One region of the Mangrovibacter sp. MFB070 genome, then DNA from elsewhere that is predicted to be linked to it. Evidence: predicted binding sites of a transcription regulator. Region 1 holds the regulator's gene; each other region holds the start of a gene.
What was found. The regulator Fur, encoded in region 1, represses iron uptake genes when iron is present. The targets are predictions, from matches to a motif close to ATAATAATGAGAACNACTATCAA.
Positions count from the first base shown of each region.

Region 2: DT73_RS02645 (TonB-dependent siderophore receptor) is a predicted target of Fur. The motif match lies at 2,391-2,413, and genes of this name have one in related genera.
Region 3: DT73_RS23600 (Nramp family divalent metal transporter) is a predicted target of Fur. The motif match lies at 2,132-2,154, and genes of this name have one in related genera.

Region 1 is NZ_JJMI01000025.1:151,401-155,692, reverse strand. Features, by position in the region: gene DT73_RS12905 (beta-N-acetylhexosaminidase) at 1-2,079, shown strand, start outside; gene fur (ferric iron uptake transcriptional regulator) at 2,212-2,661, opposite strand; gene fldA (flavodoxin FldA) at 2,947-3,477, opposite strand; gene ybfE (LexA regulated protein) at 3,634-3,924, opposite strand; gene ybfF (esterase) at 4,056-4,292, opposite strand, start outside.
Region 2 is NZ_JJMI01000005.1:170,328-174,619, forward strand. Features, by position in the region: gene DT73_RS02645 (TonB-dependent siderophore receptor) at 108-2,315, opposite strand; gene DT73_RS02650 (diguanylate cyclase regulator RdcB family protein) at 2,851-3,735, opposite strand; gene DT73_RS02655 (dynamin family protein) at 3,738-4,292, opposite strand, start outside.
Region 3 is NZ_JJMI01000053.1:107,175-111,466, forward strand. Features, by position in the region: gene mgrA (L-glyceraldehyde 3-phosphate reductase) at 1-378, shown strand, start outside; gene DT73_RS23595 (DUF2502 domain-containing protein) at 474-791, shown strand; gene DT73_RS23600 (Nramp family divalent metal transporter) at 857-2,092, opposite strand; gene DT73_RS23605 (NupC/NupG family nucleoside CNT transporter) at 2,453-3,640, shown strand; gene DT73_RS23610 (EAL domain-containing protein) at 3,758-4,292, opposite strand, start outside.

The DNA of each region.
Region 1 (4,292 bases):
ACCCGTTTTGAAAAAAACAGTGATGTATCACGGCTTGCTGCACAGTCTCTGCGTGGTGCCATTATTCCAACCCCCAAACAGATTAAAGTGCATAAGAAAGATGCTGTTCTGAGTAATGGCGTGGCACTCGACCTGGCTGTTTTGTTGCGGCCATCTGCTGAGGTGATTGAGGCGCGCTTTAAGCAGTTGGGTATCAAAACCGGCAGTGGTTACCCGGTGCGCACATCGATTGCACCGAAAACCTTTACTGGCGACGATGCCCGTAGCGGTGCCTACCGGCTTACTATTAAAGAAGGTGAAGCGGTGGTCACCGGGTTTGATCAAACTGGGGTCTTTTATGGATTACAGTCAATTTTATCGCTGGTGCCGGTAAGTGGTGCGAAAACGATTGCAACTCTGGATGCCAGTGATGCACCGCGCTTTGATTACCGCGGCATGTTCATTGATGTTGGGCGTAATTTCCACTCTAAAGCTGCTATTTTACGCGCGCTTGATCAAATGGCAGCTTATAAGCTGAATAAATTCCACTTTCATCTGAGCGATGATGAGGGCTGGCGTATTGAAATCCCCGGCTTGCCGGAACTGACTGAAGTGGGCGGGAAGCGTTGCCATGATTTAACTGAAAGACAGTGTTTGTTACCACAATTAGGATCAGGCCCGGACAGTAACAATAATGGCAGCGGTTATTTTACTCGGGCGGATTACATTGAAATACTCAAATACGCTAAAGCCCGCCATATTGAGGTGATTCCGGAAATTGATATGCCAGCGCATGCCCGGGCTGCTGTAGTGTCAATGGAAGCACGTTATGACAGGCTGATGAAAGAGGGTAAGCCTGATGCAGCGAATGAATACCGTTTGCTCGACCCGACCGATACATCGCGTACCACGACGGTTCAGTTCTATGACAAGGCCAGTTATCTGAACCCGTGCCTGGATTCATCTCGCCGCTTTGTTGATAAAGTAATGAGTGAAATTCTCCAGATGCATAAAGAAGCCGGTTTGCCGCTGGCAACCTGGCATTTTGGCGCAGATGAAGCGAAAAATATCTACCTGGGGGCCGGGTACACGGATAAAGCCAGCCCGGAGGCAGGAAAAGGGCAGGTGGATATGAGCCAGCAAGATAAACCCTGGGCGAAATCCGAAGTGTGCCAGGCGCTGGTGGCATCTGGCGCAGTTGAAGATATGGCGCATTTGCCAAGCTGGTTTGCGGTAGAAGTGAGTAAACTGGTTGATGCCCATGGCATTGAGAAAATGCAGGCCTGGCAAGATGGCCTGAGAGATGCGTCAGGCGCGTCGGCCTTTGCAACTAAACGCACCGGGATTAACTCCTGGGATACCCTGTACTGGGGTGGTTCAGATGCGGTGAGTGACTGGGCCAATAAAGGCTATGAAGTCACGATTTCCAACCCGGATTATGTTTACTTTGACTTCCCGTATGAAGTAGACCCAATGGAGCCGGGCTATTACTGGGGAACCCGGTTTACCGATGAACGTAAAGTGTTTAGCTTCGCACCAGATAACTTGCCGCAAAATGCAGAAACTTCGGTAGACCGTGATGGCAATGCGTTCAGTGCCGGTTCGGCGAAGTTATGGCCCGGGGCTCATGGTTTGTCGGCGCAAGTCTGGAGTGAAGTTGTTCGCACTGACGAAGAAATGGAATACCGTTTATTCCCGCGTATTATTTCAGTAGCGGAGCGTGCCTGGCACAAGGCTTCCTGGGAACAGGACTGGCAGCCCGGGCGGGAGTATAAAGGCGGAGAAACCCACTATGTCGATACGGCTGCTTTGGCAAAAGACTGGCAGCGGTTTGCCAATGTGTTAGGCCAGCGTGAGTTGGCGAAACTGGATGCCGCCGGTATTGCCTGGCGTGTTCCGGTACCTGGTGCCCGGATTGTTGACGGGAAACTGGCCACTAATGTCAGCCTGCCAGGGCTCAGGGTTGAATACTCCGTTGATGGCGGGGAGCAGTGGCAGGTTTGGCGGGATGACGCCCGGCCGGTTGTCAGTGGTAACGTACAGGTGCGTGCTGTGAGCCCGGATGGCAACCGAACCAGCAGGGTGGTGATTGTTGAGTGACACGGGTTTGCTTGCGGGGCAGGAGTGCCCTGCAAGCGGCGCGGCATAAGGCCAAAACAGATAAAAAAAAGCCAGGTTCTAAACCTGGCTTTTTTTTGGGGTCACATTGCACCGGCTTACGGGTACACCCGATTATTTGGTGCCTTCGTGCGCATTTTCATCATCACGGCAATCGCCTTCAGCACAATGACCATAAAGGTACAGGCTGTGGTTTGTCAGGCGGATACCATGGCTGGAAGCAATTTCACGCTGGCGAGCTTCAATCGAATCATCGCTGAACTCGATAACTTTACCGCAGTCAAGGCAAATCAGGTGGTCATGATGGTGCTGCTGCGTGAGTTCGAAAACGGATTTACCACCTTCGAAGTTATGGCGTGTAACGATTCCGGCGTCATCAAATTGGTTGAGCACGCGATACACGGTAGCAAGACCAATCTCCTCTCCCATGTCAATCAGTCGCTTGTATAAATCTTCCGCGCTGACATGGTGATTGTCCGGCTCCTGCAACACTTCCAGGATTTTTAACCGGGGAAGCGTGACTTTCAGGCCTGCCTTCTTTAATGCGGTGTTGTTGTCAGTCATGCGGAATATGTCCTGTTGCTTGCAAAGTGCCCGTGAATGGGCGTACGACGTAATACGCTAAAGTTAATGCGTCTCATTATAGGTTTGACACTCCCTAAAGAAAACCGCAAGTCTCCAGCAAAATTGAAAAATAATAATCTGACAGCACTGGCAAATTTACCAAAAATACATGCTGTCAACTGGATCATTGTACAGCGCTAACGCGAAAAAGTTAAAAAAATGTAGCAATTATTTTTATCGGTTTTACCTATCAATCCGGCGCAATATAATTGCGCCGGTGAACTATCAGGCATTAATAATGCTATCGAGCTGCATTTCTTCGGAAACTTGCTTAACCCATTTTTCAACACGTTCAGCTGTCAGCTCAGGCTGACGGTCTTCATCGATAGCCAGGCCGACAAAATGGTCGTCATCCGCCAAACCTTTCGACGCTTCAAAATGATACCCGGCAGTTGGCCAGTGACCGACGATAACCGCACCACGTGGTTCGACGATGTCGCGCATTGTGCCGAGTGCGTCACAAAAATATTCGGCGTAATCTTCCTGATCACCACAACCGAACAGGGCTACCAATTTACCCGTAAAATCAATTTCTTCCAGTGTAGGGAAAAAATCATCCCAGTCACACTGTGCTTCACCGTAATACCAGGTTGGGATACCAAGCAGCAGAATATCGAAGGCTTCAATGTCTTCTTTGCTGCTCTTGGCTATGTCGTGCACTTCAGCAACATCTTTACCAAGCTGTTTTTGAATGATTTTTGCAATGTTTTCAGTGTTGCCGGTGTCGCTGCCGAAAAAAATGCCTACGATCGCCATGAGTTTAATAACCTCTTGAAACTTAATGTTATGGTGGCGTGAGTTTGTCCACAGATAAGGCAATGATAGCAGAACAGCTTCCAGTGCGGAAACAGCTATCATTACCGGGTGCACACACTGCTACATGAAAAGGAAAAACTGCCGGGAATGCGTGGATTATATATGACCTGGTTTTGTGTTATCTAACTGAGCCATCAGCATCTCTTCAATAAGTTCGCTACGGCTCATGTTTCGCACCTGCGCCAGCTCATTCAGCGCATCTACCGCATCGGCATTCAGTTTTAATTCCACACGCTTAAGCCCACGAACCTTATCGCGTTTAAGCTGGTTGCGTTTGTTAATACGCAATTGTTCGTGACGTGACAGTGGATTTGTTTTCGGGCGACCCGGACGGCGTTCATCCGCGAACAGATCTAATGTCGTACGGTCCGTTTGTTCTTTTGCCATGATTAGAATAGTGAGGAAAACAGGTGGCTTGAGCAACGTGCTCGGGCGCATTACAGCGCGCCATGATACATCAGGCTACATGACGCGCCAACGCGAAAGCCACATTTGCCAGCCAGTCGGCGGCTTTTTAATCAGTTTTCGTCCGAAGGGCTAAGAAAACGGCGAATCGCGCGAATGACTGCCTCTGGTTTTTCTGCATGAACCCAATGACCTGCACCTGCAACGACCCAGGCTTTGGCACAGGGGAATTGAGCAAGCAGTGTTTCACGATACTGTTCCTGAATATAAGGCGACAGCCCGCCGCTGATAAAGAGTGCCGGATGCGGCCATGGTGTGACGGTTTCCCATCCAACAATATTGCTGTATTG
Region 2 (4,292 bases), on a different contig from region 1:
AAATTACAGTTTTATCCCCTGTTCCGTTTATCCTGGCTTATCCGGAAAGGTAAAAAAACCGGCCACCTTTTCAGGTAACCGGTTTATTAAAAGCTATTCAGTGAATCTTAGAAATCGTAGGTCATTGACACTTTCAGAGTGCGCGGGTCGCCCTGGAAAATATAAGAGCCGTAGCTTTCTACAGAAGCCCAGTATTTTTCATTGGTGACGTTTTCCACACCAACACGCCAGACCATTTCATTCTTGTCTGCGTTAAGCTGCATCCGGTAGCGCACACCTAAATCCAGCGTGGTGTAGCTGTCCAGCTTTTTGGTGTTTGCCGCATCGGTATACTGAGAGCCAGTATGATTGACACGCGCGGTTGCAGTCAGGCCTTCCACATGGGGGATGTCATATTCTGCGCCCAGTACCCCCACAAAACGTGGCACACCAATGGCATCGTTGCCATCGTTGGTGCCATTTTCAGTTTTAGACAGTTCCGGGTCTATCCAGGTGGTGCTGGCATTCAAACGCAGGCCCAACATGGGCTCGCCAAACACATTCAGTTCAATACCGCGGTTACGCTGCTCACCATCCAGACGAGTGTAGTAATTTGAGCCGACATAGTCGTTAATCGCTGAAGGTTTTTTGATTTCAAATAATGCCAGGGAGCCGCCAATGCGGCCAAAATCCATTTTGACACCCACTTCATTTTGTTTGGAGTGCATGATACCCAGGCTTTGGCCGTAGTTCAGTGCACCCACACCAATGGAATCACCTGGTTGCAGTGCTTCGGTATGGTTGGCATAGAAAGAAACCGGCTTCCATGGCTTATAAACAACACCATAAGTCGGCATCCAGCGGTTGTCTTCGAAGTGTGAGGTTTCCGCCCCGGAGTTATAGTCATAGTTGACCAACACCACTTTTTGGTAGCGGGCACCCAGAGTAAACAGTAACTTATCGTCCAGCACGCCCAATGTATCACTTAACAACCAGCCCTGAGTGCGGCTACGAATCGTGGTGGATGGATCGGAGTATTTACCACCAACATAATCAGCTTCAGGTTTTGCAACATCCTGCGGGGAATAGATGTTGATTGTTGATGTCGGTGCAAAGAAATTCATTGCATAGGCAGACTTGGTCTGGCTGGTAAATGCGGAATAGCCCACATTGACATTGTGCGACACAAACCCAGTATCAAACTTACTGCGTAACCCCGCCATACCACTAAGCGTATCAATAATGGTATCTGACTTCATGCGTGAAACAGTTGCGTCACCACTGGTATCTGTCAATGCCGGTGTGGTTGATTCCCCGGTTTCCCGTGCATGCTGGCCGCCCAGTGCGGCATACGCAGTCAGGCGCCCGTCATCGAGTAAGTCGTATTCTGATTTCGCCATACCGAATTCATTTTCGATATCGCTGTAACTCCATTTCTGGGTGTAGTTGGTAGAGTTACCGGGCACCGCTGGAATAAAATCGACACCACTGATATTTACACCACCACGGCTGCCATGGAAGGTTTTCTTCTGGTAGCCAAAATCCAGTGAAGAACGCAGGCGGTCGCCCCGATAATCCAGCCCCAGTGAAGCCAGAGTAGTACGGCGTTTATCGTTATCTACCGCGCCCTCGCCTTCACGGTGCAACAAGTTTACCCTTGCGCCAAACTGGTTGTTATCACCAAACCGGCGGCCCACATCCAGGCTTCCACCTAACCGGGAATCTGAGGTGTAATCCACACCGACACGGGTAATCGGCGTATCTTCCGCGCGTTTAGGTTCCAGGTTGATCATACCGCCGACACCAGTACCAGCCGCACCATTCAGAAGTGCATTCGCACCTTTGAAAATTTCAATACGCTCCAGCATTTGGGTATCAACCACCTGGCGAGGAACCACCCCAGGCAGCCCACCCATAGTCATATCATCGCCGTTCAAAGTAAAACCGCGAATACGGTATGTTTCAGCGTATGTGCCATAACCTTTGGTCGACTGCACACCCGCATCGTTAGCCACCACCTCAGCAATTGTATGTGCCTGCTGATCCTGGACTAATTTAGAGGTGTACCCCACCACATTGAAAGGCACATCCATGGCGCTTTGCTCACCTAACATTCCCAGACGGCCGCCATTGGCAACCTGCCCGTCCAGATAAGCAGGCACCAGCTCATCGCCACCAGGCTGGAAGGTATTGTCAGGAGAAGCAGTCACCGTAATGGTATCTACTTTCTGAGAATGAGTGGCCTCTTGCTTTGAGGTGTTTGTTGACTGGCTGTCCGTTGCTGTGTCCACGGCAAGTGCCGGGAAAATAGCGCTACTGATTAGCAACGCCAATATGCGGGGCCCCTTGCCCACACAAGTTGACTGGCGGTTTGACACGGCTTTTCTCTCTGTTCTTAAATGATAAGATTTATAATTTTGAGACCGATTATCATTTTTGAATTACTAAAATCAAGTCATTCTTTTCTTGCTAATTATTCAATATTTCATATAAATGAACAGAATCAGTGTGTTAGTGGTTACTACGCGTGAAAGAAATCTGTTTTTCCAGAAAAAGCAGCCGCATGGCATGACGTATCCGTCGCCTTCAACGGATAGTTCGCCATGATAAAAAGCGAGAAGAGCCGCAATGTAGCGTTAAACCCCGGGTAAAACGAAGAAACACCGTTAATGCCGCAGGTTAACTCTGGTTGGGAAGATAGAAATCATAAACAGGCAGCAGTGGTGGGTTTGCTTTCATACACAACCATAAGAAAACAATTTTCCGCTTGAGGCCGCTGTTAAACCTCATGTCTGCACAGAACGAGAGGATGTCACCCAATAACAAGGGGAAACAGGTTTGCCCCTTGTTACTGATTACCCACCAGCGCAGTTAATCGGCGTCTGCCAGGTGAAAGATTTCATCCACCATGCTGCCAGCCAGACGGGAAGCGGAACAAATACGCGGCATACCCAGCGCAATGTTTTGCCAGCTTTGTGTTACAGACCAGGTGACAGGCTGATACTCACCGTGACACCAGTCACCCAGCCAGCTCAGTAATGCTTTCAGGTCCATCATTCCTGTTGCTGGCGGGAACGTAAGCCACTGATGGTAGAAGTGCCGGGTTCTTGCTGATGCACCGATATCGCAAGCCAGTTGCGCGATGGCTCGTTCCCGGACAAACTCCACCAGCGAATGGGAATGTATGGCTTGTTGCGCACGGCAGACATCGCCAAACATTCCCCAGCGCAACTCCTCCAGCGCAATATAACAACGGGCCGCTGGAGAAAAACGCTGATAATGCCCGGTACGCCACCGTGCAAACACTTGCTCACAGTGAACCTGAGCCTGGTTGAGGCTGTCTGACTTTTCCAGTTGCGCGGCCAGCCGCTGCTGGCGCTGGCTTACCAGGGTTTGCAATTGCAGCAGGTGTTTCTCTCGTTCATGGCCGGGAGGGCAACTGGCGCGCAACACCTGAATCCGTGCCGTCAGTGATGCCAGAGTAAACTGGCTGAGCGCCATTTTACTGAGGAACCACTGTAGCCAGGCCAGATTGGCATCACCATGGTTCATTGCCGCTTCACTGCCATGTAAAATTTGCCCTGCGGGGAGTTTCTGGCGAAATACCGCCTGTAAGTGCACCCAAAACTGGTTGCTTTGTGGGTGGCGGTGGCGCTCCCGTCGCAGGTCAATATCACTGGCAAGGTCGACAACAAACTTGCCATTAATACATTCCAGTGTTTCTTCTGGTATTTCAATTAATGATGAATACGTCATTATTATTGTTCCGCTTTTAGCAGCGTCTGGATATCTTCCTGCAATAAACGTGTATCTTCACGAATAAATGTGACCGTTGTGAGGCAATGCTGAACGCGTTTACGTAACCCTTGCTGTTGCTCATGGCTTTGCTGGCGAGCCAGCATGCAGTGATTCAGGTTACGCTGAATCGCTTCCAGCGCACTGGTCACTTCAGCAAAAAAGGTTGTCAGGCACTGAGTGACGGAGACATCCAGCTGCGCATACACAGCTCCCCGCATATGTTCGCAGGCCTGGGTAATATGCTGGAAGAGTTTCGTCTGCAGTTCATTAAGGTTAATCACAAACTGACGTGAATAATCCGCATTTCCTTCCAGTTGATCCGTCGCGCCATTAAACCAGCGTTGCATCGCAGAACGAATACCCGTCTGCATTTGTGAATTGACAGTACGCTGTTCTGTTAACGCGTCAGCAAAACAGGAGGCAACACTGGCATCCAGCAACATATTCTGAATATCGGGTAAGGAGAGCGGTTCCTTGACACAAGCATCAAGCCCGGTACTCAGGCGTTGCTCAAT
Region 3 (4,292 bases), on a different contig from region 1:
GTACTGGGGGAAGAAGGTGTCGGGTGTATTGCCTTTTCGCCTCTGGCTGGAGGGTTACTGACTGATCGTTACCTGAATGGCATTCCTGCAGATTCTCGTGCTGCCAGCACCAGTCGTTTTCTGACTCCGGACAACCTTACCCCTGAAAAACTCGCCATTATTGGTCAGTTGAATGACCTGGCTGCTCGTCGGGGGCAAAAACTGGCGCAAATGGCGCTGGCATGGGTGCTCAGAAATGAAAATGTGACCTCGGTGCTGATTGGTGCCAGTAAGACCAGTCAGCTTGATGATGCGGCGGGTATCGTGAATAACCTGACTTTTTCTGAGGAAGAAAAAGCTGATATTGAGACTATTCTTGGTGGAAATGGTCTGAAATAAACAAAAAATTAGGTTTTCTCTGATCCCTTCATGGCGAAATCTCCGTCATGATGTAGCTATCAGACCGGAAGGTCACGATAGTGAAGGAGTAAACCATGTTAAGGTCACTGATACTTGCTGCCGCAATTATGACGGCAGTGCCGCTGGCAGCAAGCGCCGCCGAAATTACGCTTTTGCCGGCGATTAAATTACAAATTGGCGACCGCGATAGCTATGGCAACTACTGGGATGGCGGCCACTGGCGTGACCGTGATTACTGGCGCCGTAATTATGAATGGCATGATGGTCGCTGGCGTCACCATGATAACGGGCGCCACCGTGGTTGGGATAAAGGCCGGGCTTATAAAGAAGGCTACCGGGACGGCTGGCATGACGGCGATGACCGGCGTGGCCCGCCACACCATCGCCACTGATCTTCGCTAAACAACCAGACACGCACCCGGCAAAACTTTGGCGGGTGCTTTTTTATTTAGCCGATTTACATTCCCGGGAATGCGCCCAGTAACAACCAGATATTCAATGCCACCACCACCAGCACAATCCCCCAGCCCAGCAGTTTGGTGTTACGGCTGTTAACCAGTTCGCCCATCAGCCGCGAATCACTGGTAAATACCAACAACGGAATCAGCGCCAGCGCAATACCGAAGCTCAGCAGCACCTGGCTCATTACCAAAATCCGGGTGGGCTCAAGACCCAGCAGAATGACAACAAATGACGGGATCATAGTGACTGCACGCCGCACCCATAATGGAATGCTGAAGCGGATAAACCCCTGCATAACCACCTGCCCGGCCAGTGTTCCCACCACCGTAGAAGATAACCCGGCAGCAATCAGGCTTAAGCCAAATACCGTGGCTGCTCCATGGCTGAGTAATGGCTGCAGTGTCAGATATGCCTGTTCAAGATCGGCCACACCTGCATGCCCATTGAAATGGAAGGCCGCCGCCGCCGTTGCCATCATTGCCAGGTTAACAAACCCGGCAATTGCCATAGCAATACCGACATCCCATTTAGTGGCACGGTAACGTTCTTGCTTACTGCCATCATGCAGATACTGAGTCAGTGAGGAATGCAGGTAAATAACATGCGGCATGATAGTCGCACCCAACACACCAGCGGCGAGGAATACTGCCTCACCGGTTGGCAGCGCCGGGATAATCATGCCTTTTGCAAGGTCAGCCATGCGTGGCTGAGAGAAGATAAGTTCCACTATATATGCAGCAGCAACGAATAACAGTAACCCGCCAATAACACGTTCAAGTGGCTTCTGGCCACGCCGCTGTAACATCAGGATGAGCCAGGTCGCAATGCCTGTCAGCACCGCCCCCTGTAGTAAAGACACCCCAAAGATCAATTTAAAGCCAATGGCGGCACCAATAAACTCAGCCAGGTCAGTGGCCATCGCGATGATTTCCGCCTGAACCCACCAAAACCAAACCAGTGGGCGCGGATAATGATCACGAATATGCTCCGCCAGGTTTTTGCCCGTCGCGATACCCAGTTTGGCCGAAAGAATCTGAATCAGCATCGCCATCAGGTTTGCCCAGACTACAACCCACAGTAACTGGTAGCCAAAACTGGCCCCCGCCTGAATATTGGTGGCAAAGTTACCCGGGTCAATATAGCCAATCGCGGCTATAAAGGCAGGCCCCAGCAAGGCGAGCCTGAGCTTTCTCACACTCCGTCCTTTTGTTTGTACGCTGCTGTTGGTCATAATCCGCCTCTAAATATAGCCTTTGCTATGTTTCATGCTAGCAAAACGATAATGATTATCAAGTTCATTTGGAGTGATAATCATGATTGTTGTGATAGCCGGGAACGATAGAAAAAAGGAAGGTTATACGTGTACTGTTACCCAATAGTACCGTGAGAGCAGGTTAACACAATGTAAATTTTTTGATTGCTATACGCAACTTTTATCATCTTTACCTAACATAACATTTCTGTATCACAGCTCACGATTTCGCCTTACCACCAAACAAGCGCCTAATAATGTGCTCTATGTCTCGTTTTATTCTTTTCTGTTGCATAGAATGTGCACGGAAATTTAACCTGCCTCAAATTTGGAGCAAACATGTCCCGCGTTCTGCACTTTATTTTAGCGCTTGCGATTGTCGCGCTACTGGCTTTGCTGGTCAGCCATGACCGCAAAAGCATCCGGCTTCGATACATTGTTCAGTTACTGGTAATTGAAGTTTTACTGGCCTGGTTTTTCCTGCATTCAGAAGCAGGTCTGGGCTTCGTTAAAGGCTTCTCTGAACTGTTCGAAAAATTGCTCAGTTTTGCTAACCAGGGTACCGATTTTGTCTTCGGGAAAATGAATGATCAGGGACTGGCTTTCTTCTTCCTGAAAGTTCTGTGCCCTATTGTGTTCATCTCCGCACTGATCGGGATTTTGCAGCATATTCGTGTACTGCCTGTGGTTATTCGCCTGGTGGGTACCTTGCTGTCCAAAGTAAACGGAATGGGGAAACTGGAATCTTTTAACGCTGTAAGCTCGCTGATACTGGGACAATCAGAAAACTTTATCGCTTATAAGGATATCCTCGGCAAAATGTCACGCAATCGCATGTACACCATGGCAGCAACTGCAATGTCTACGGTGTCTATGTCAATTGTTGGCGCTTATATGACGATGCTCCAGCCCAAATATGTTGTTGCCGCACTGGTACTCAACATGTTCAGCACTTTCATTGTTCTCTCACTGATCAACCCTTACCGCGTTGATAAAAGTGAAGAAAACCTGCAAATGTCTAATTTGCACGAAGGGCAAAGCTTCTTCGAAATGTTAGGTGAATACATTTTGGCTGGCTTTAAAGTGGCCATTATTGTTGCCGCCATGCTGATTGGTTTCATCGCACTGATTTCTGCGCTGAATGCATTGTTTGCAACTGTTCTGGGTATCTCGTTCCAGGGCATTCTGGGTTATATCTTCTACCCTGTAGCCTGGGTAATGGGCGTGCCATCTAACGAAGCACTCCAGGTCGGCAGTATTATGGCGACCAAGCTGGTCTCCAACGAGTTTGTTGCCATGATGGACCTGCAAAAAATTGCCAGTTCACTGACACCGCGAGCAGAAGGCATTCTGTCTGTCTTCTTAGTGTCTTTCGCTAACTTCTCCTCAATTGGGATTATTGCCGGGGCGATTAAAGGCCTGAATGAAGAGCAAGGAAACGTTGTATCTCGTTTTGGACTGAAGCTGGTATACGGTTCCACACTGGTCAGCGTTTTGTCTGCTTCTATTGCTGCGCTGGTGCTGTAACCCCACCAGAGTATGAACTGACCATTAATGCTGACTTAAACAGGGAAAGTGTGTGCTTTCCCTGTTTACACCAACGCACCGCCTCAGGTTACTGAGGCTGGTACTGCATCACAGCCATCACGCCAGGAGCTCTGGCTTGCCAACCAGATACCCTTGCAGGTAATCCACCCCCAGGTTGAACAGCAATTCACGCTGCGCTGCTGTTTCAACAAATTCCGCCACCACATCCAGCCCACGATACTTTGCCAGTGCACAGATAGACTGGACAATAATTACGTCCTCAGTGCTGCTCGTGATATTCCGGATAAAGCAACCGTCAATCTTGATAATATCGGCATCCAGCCGTTTCAGGCGCTCATAGTTAGAGTAACCTGTACCAAAGTCATCAATCGCTATCATAAACCCGGCCTGGCGGAGTAGCTGAATATTACGCGCGGTATGTTCTGCAGTAGAAAATGCCTGTTCTTCAGTTACTTCAATCACAATGCGGCTGGCATCTACCTGGCTTTCAGCAAACAGGCGCACAATACGCTGAGCTGCGCCATTTTGCATAAGTGTAACCGGCATCAGGTTGACCGAAAAACGCCGTTTTTCCCCACGAGCGACAGGGGACGACAAATAGTTCAATAACTTAGCCATAACCAGCATGTCA